DNA from 2 places in the Priestia sp. LL-8 genome. Region 2 is predicted to be linked to the other one. Evidence: riboswitches for the same ligand, from Rfam matches in the RefSeq annotation. Region 2 holds a riboswitch; the other holds the start of a gene.
What was found. A riboswitch is a leader RNA that binds a small molecule or an ion and turns the genes downstream of it on or off. The one in region 2 is predicted to bind S-adenosylmethionine.
Positions count from the first base shown of each region.

Region 1: another riboswitch for S-adenosylmethionine. It lies ahead of U9R83_RS10935 (Na+/H+ antiporter NhaC family protein); the one in region 2 lies ahead of metE (5-methyltetrahydropteroyltriglutamate--homocysteine S-methyltransferase).

Region 1 covers NZ_JAZAQH010000001.1:2,154,147-2,157,333, forward strand. The annotation lists gene U9R83_RS10925 (ABC transporter ATP-binding protein) at 1-789, shown strand, start outside; gene U9R83_RS10930 (ABC transporter permease) at 782-1,549, shown strand; SAM riboswitch class I at 1,651-1,757, shown strand; gene U9R83_RS10935 (Na+/H+ antiporter NhaC family protein) at 1,843-3,153, shown strand.
Region 2 covers NZ_JAZAQH010000001.1:3,385,690-3,388,876, reverse strand. The annotation lists gene U9R83_RS17585 (hypothetical protein) at 247-498, shown strand; SAM riboswitch class I at 578-688, shown strand; cobalamin riboswitch at 768-956, shown strand; gene metE (5-methyltetrahydropteroyltriglutamate--homocysteine S-methyltransferase) at 1,107-3,187, shown strand, end outside.

The DNA.
Region 1 (3,187 bases), 1.2 Mb from region 2:
TCTGGAAAGACAACGCTAATTCGTACCGTCGTAGGACTCATTAAAGAAACAGAGGGAACGATTACCGTTAACGGCTTTCCTTTAAAGGAACAGTTTACATCAGCTATGAAATCAATTGGAGCGATTATTGAAAACCCTGAGTTCTATGATTATCTGACGGGCTATCAAAATTTAAAACACTTTGCGAATATGCATGAAGGGATCACATCAGAACGCTTGGATGAAGTGATTGCTTTAGTAAAACTTGAAAACAGCATTCATGCAAAAGTGAAGACGTATTCTCTTGGGATGAGACAGCGTTTAGGAGTAGCTCAAGCTATTTTACATAAACCTGCATTGCTTTTACTAGACGAGCCAACAAACGGTCTAGACCCAGCGGGAATGAGAGAATTTCGTACATATTTACAAACGCTTTGCAGGGAAGAAGGAATTTCAATTTTAATCGCGAGCCACTTATTAAAAGAGGTAGAAGCACTATGTGACCGCGTTGGTATTATTCAAAACGGCGAGTTAAAAGCTATTCAAGATCTATCTCCAAATCGTCAAGATCAAGGAATGTACGTAGAATTTGAAGTGTCTGATGCACAAAAAGCAACGGATCTTTTATCACAAGAATTTGAAGTAACGGTGAGATCACATAGTATCGACGTGGCGATTGTAAAAGAGCAAATTCCAGCTGTGAATAAAAAATTAGTGGACAGCGATATTTTAGTCTACCGAATTACCCCTGTGTATGAGACGCTTGAAGATTCGTTTATGTCCGTTACGGAAGGAGAGCACCATGCTTAAGCTAATTCAAAATGAACACATGAAATGGTTTCACAAAAGAAGTACAAAAATCACGTTTATTACAATCGGCATTTTAACTCTTTGTATGGCTCTTTTAATGAAAAAAGTAGCAAACAGTGCAGGAACAGAAGACAACATTTTGAACTTCCTGTCATTTAGTTCAGGTATGCTGATTCTCGTTCAATTTTTCGCGCTTGCTGTTGGAGGGTCAATGGTTGCAAAAGAGTTTGAAGCAGGTACCATTAAGCTTCTTTTAATTCGTCCAGCTAGACGCTCAACGATTTTAACGTCCAAGTACATAACGCTCATTTTAATTAGCTTGTATTACTTACTGAGCTATTTACTTTTTTCGTTTGTATGGGGAGCATTGTTCTTTGGATTTACCAGTCTAGAAGGAGATGCACAGCTGCTTAAAAACATTACGCTTACGTATGACAGTGCGTATATGGAAACGTTTATGATGATGACGTTCGCATTCATGCTGTCGTCTTTATTTAGAAACAGTGCGCTTGCTTCAAGTCTAGCTATTGTCGTAAGTATCGGGGCGAAAGCAGTAACTGGGATAGTATCACAGTTTGGTTTATGGTGGGGGAAATTTTTACTGTTCGCCAACACAAACTTTGTGCAGTATATGGACGGAATGAAGACGATGTTTGACGGCATGACAATTCCATTTTCAATCTTCATCTTAGTTGCACACTTTGTCTTCTTCATGGGCGTAGCTTGGGTGGCGTTTTTAAAACGAGACGTAGCTAATTGATGTGGGAATTTTCACACTATATATTTTTCTAAAATAGCATTTGACAATTAAATAAAAAGAGATTACAGTAGTGAAAGACTATTTTTAAAACAACTATAAACTTCTTATCAAGAGAGACGGAGGGACTGGCCCTATGATGTCTCGGCAACTGGCTGTACGCAGTGCGGTGCCAAATCCAGCAGACGATGTTTCGTTTGGAAGATGAGAAGGGTAATCTTATGATACAAATAAGAGACCTCTTCTTATCAATAAGAAGAGGTCTTTTTTTATTACGTAAACAAGAGGTGTTAAGAATGGAACAACAAAAAGGAAACGGCTGGGCGCTGTTACCGCTGGGCGTCTTTTTAGTCCTGTTTGTCGGATCAGGAATCATAACGGGAGATTTTTATAAGCTGCCTGTATTAGTAGCCATTATCATTGCAGCCATTGTGGCGCTGGCTATGAACCGCAAAGATTCACTTAATGTAAAAGTGGAACGATTTGCTAAAGGAGCAGGGCATCCTGATATCATTATTATGGTACTTATTTTTATTTTAGCAGGTGCTTTTTCTCAAGTCGCTAAAGGCATGGGAGCTGTTGATTCAACGGTAAACTTAGCTCTGTCTGTTCTTCCGCAAAGCTTAGTGGTAGTCGGAATCTTTGTTATTGGCGCATTCATTTCAATTTCGATGGGAACGTCAATGGGAACAATCGCTGCATTAGGGCCTATCGCTGTAGGAATCAGTGAGCAGGCGCATGTATCCATTACATTGGCAATTGCTGCCGTTGTTGGTGGTGCAATGTTTGGAGATAATTTATCCGTAATCTCTGATACGACCATTGCAGCAGTTCGTACGCAAAAAACAAATATGTCAGATAAATTAAAAGTAAACTTTTTTATCGTACTTCCTGCAGCGATTGTTACGGTAGTTTTATTACTTGTAATGACGCTAGGCAATACATCATCAGTAGAAATTAAAGATTTTAGCTGGTTTAAAATCTTGCCTTATGTCGGCGTACTAGTTGCTGCCATATTTGGTGCAAACGTATTAAGCATTTTAACCGGAGGAATTGTATTAGCCGGCGTGATTGGATTAGCTGACGGAAGCTACACGCTTTCTTCTCTTGCTAAAACTGTGACAGAAGGTATTGGCGGAATGTCGGAATTAATTATTTTATCTCTTTTAATTGGCGGAATGGTTGAACTCATTCGCTATAACGGCGGTATTCAGTTCTTATTGAACTTATTAACACGACGCATTCAAACAAAAAAAGGCGGAGAATTCAGTATCGCTGGATTGGTAAGTTTAACTAATTTAGCCACGGCTAATAACACGATTTCAATTATTACAGCAGGTCCGTTAGCGAAAGAAATCTCTGATAAGTATTCAATTGATAATCGTAAATCAGCCAGTCTGCTCGACTTGTTTTCATGCAGCGTTCAAGGGCTTATCCCTTACGGTGCACAAATGCTTCTAGCAGCAGGATTTGCTAAAGTTTCACCGATTGAGATTATTCCATTTACATTCTATCCAATGTTAACAGCGGTTTGCGGTATCATTGCGATTGTAATTGGCTTTCCACGTTTAAATAAAAAATCAAAATCATCTAAAGAGGCTGCTTAATCTAAAGAGGCTGGAACGAAAGTATTTTAGATGA
Region 2 (3,187 bases):
GCAGGCTTTTGGAAGATTGTGCATAATGTTTAAAGAAACCTTGTAGCAGAAGGCTCAGTCAAACGTTATAATAGATAGTGAATGATGATATATTCTCTATATTTGTCATATATTTGTATTACATATGTAATTGAAGAAAAACATTCACTTGATATACTGTTTAATGACTTAACTTTATCTTAAAATTTACAGTGAACTGCCTGCTTATAGAGGATTAGAAGATACACAGCAAATGGAGGAGCTATCATGGCAAACGAAAAGATGCAAGAAGGACTTAATCGTTTTATTAAGGAAGATTTAAATGACCTTTTAGGTAGACTGTTCCCTTTAATGGACCGGGAGTGTGCGGAAGAAAAGAGAATGCTTATCGAAACCGCGGTAGAGTACATCTATTCTTCAGGGTATCATCAAGGAGCAAAAGACTTGATCGAAACACATCGAAAAGATGATTACAAATTGTTAAGGCAAAAATTAGCGTCAGCACCTCCTGAAAACTGATTTTTTAAAATTTGTTTTGACAACGTAAATGTAAGGTGTTAAGATAACTCTAAATTCAAAACATTATAAACAATTAAAACTCTTATTGAGAGAGGCGGAGGGACTGGCCCTGTGAAGCCCGGCAACCATTTAACAATTTTGTTAAAAAGGTGCTACATCCTGCAAAGCGTACAGCTTTGAAAAATAAGAGAGGATTTCATAGATACTATGCCTCTCTATTCATGATAGAGAGGCTTTTTATTTTATGTGAAGGTGTTTTGAATAAACAATTTCATAGAAATGCATCAGGTGCTGTGTAACGAATGTACGCAGCTTAAAAGGGAAGACCGGTAAAAAGCCGGCGCGGTCCCGCCACTGTAATGGGGAGCAACTTATTAACCACTGTTTCATGTTGAAATGGGAAGGGATAGGAAGCGATGAACCTAAGTCAGGAGACCTGCCTGTTGTATGCACTTAAGCTCTACGGGATATAGAGAGGAGTGAGGAATACGTGTTGAGAAAAACAGGCTATCTCAACTTTAGTTAAGTATGCGTATCATCTCTCTTTTCATTTCGAAAAGAGAGATTTTTTAGTTTACCGATAAAAAAATATACAGGGAGTGGAAAAAATGAGCAGTGTAAAAAGTTCAAATGTAGGTTATCCAAGAATTGGTGAAAAACGAGAATGGAAAAAAGCGCTTGAGCAGTTTTGGGCAGGAAAGCTAGAGAAAGATATCTTTCTGCAGGAAATGGAGGCTCTTCGTCTAGGGCATCTGAAAAAACAGCGTGATGCAGGAATTGAATTGATTCCAGTCGGCGATTTTAGCTTATACGATCATGTGTTAGATACAGCTGTTATGTTTGGTTTGGTGCCAAAGCGCTTTGAGTACGAGGGAGGACCAGTATCGCTTGAAACGTATTTTGACATTGCGCGAGGAACAAAAGGTGCAGTAGCCTCTACGATGACAAAATGGTTTAACACCAATTATCACTATATCGTACCAGAGCTAGAAGGACGTAAGCCGGCTCTCGTAGAAAATCGTCCGCTTCAATTTTACAAAGAAGCAAAACAAAAGCTAAATATCAAAGGAAAGCCCGTTATTTTAGGTCCGGTAACATTTGTAAAGCTATCAAAAGGATATAAAGAAAGTGAGTTTAAAAGAGTAGTTGAACAATTTATTCCTCTTTATGCAACTATCTTAGCGGAGCTTCAGGCAGAAGGAGTAGAGTGGGTACAAATAGATGAGCCGGTTTTAGCTACAACGCTATCAAAAGAAGACCTAGCGCTGTACAAAGAAGTCTATCAAGCTTTGAAAAAAGCAGCACCGAACGTCAAAGTCATTTTGCAAACGTATTTTGACAGCGTTGATTACTACAAAGAAGTTGTGTCTCTTCCTGTTGAAGGAATTGGCTTAGACTTTGTACATGACCGAGGAGAAAATCTCACTGCGCTTAATAAATATGGGTTTCCGACTGATAAAGTGCTGGCAGCAGGAGTGATTGACGGACGAAACATTTGGCGTGAAAACTTGGACGAGCAGCTTTTAACGATCAGTGAAATTGAAGAAGCCGTATCAAAAGACCGTTTGATTCTGCAGCCTTCATCGAGTTTATTACATGTTCCTGTCACGGTAAAAAATGAAGAAACCATTGAGCCAGTGTTAAAAAATGCGCTCTCTTTTGCAGATGAAAAGCTAAAGGAAATCACGCTTTTAACAAAAGCGGTGCAGCAAGGAAAAGAAGCAATAGAAGAAGAAATAAACGTAAGTAAACAGGCGATTCAAGCATTAAATGGATCATCTTTCCGAAACCATCAAGACGTGCAAAAAGAGCTGAAGCAGCTGGACAGCTATAAAGCTAAGCGCCAAACGCGGTTTGACGTACGTCAACGCGTTCAGCAAGAAGCTTTTCAACTGCCGCTTCTTCCCACGACAACAATTGGAAGCTTCCCGCAAACAAAAGAAGTGCGACAACAGCGTCTAAAGTGGCGTAAAGGCGAGTTAAGCGATGAAGCATATGAAGCGTACATTAACGATGAAATCAAAAAATGGATTGAAATTCAAGAAGACATCGGCTTAGATGTCCTTGTGCACGGAGAGTTTGAGCGTACGGACATGGTTGAGTACTTCGGTGAAAAATTAGGAGGCTTTCAGTTTACGAAGTTTGGCTGGGTGCAATCATACGGTTCTCGCTGCGTAAAGCCGCCGCTCATTTACGGAGATGTATCGTACGAGCAGGCGATGACGATCAAAGAAACTGTGTATGCACAGTCTCTAACAGATAAGCCGGTTAAAGGAATGCTGACGGGTCCGATTACGATTTTAAACTGGTCGTTTGTACGTGATGATATCCCGCGCTACGATGTCGCAAATCAAATTGCGCTTGCTCTTAGAAAAGAAGTAGAAGCACTTGAAAGTCAGGGCATTTCAATGATTCAAGTAGATGAACCGGCGCTGCGTGAAGGATTGCCGTTAAAACGAGAAAACTGGGACAGCTACTTAAACGCTGCGGTGTATGCGTTCAAGCTAGCAACGGTATCGGTGCAAAACGAGACGCAAATTCACACGCATATGTGCTATTCAGAATTCGAAGAGATTATTGATGCAATCAAAGCGCTTGATGCCGACGTGATTTCTATTGAAACATCTAAAAGCCACGGTGAACTAATTCATGCGTTTGAAAAACATACGTACAATCAAGGAATAGGACT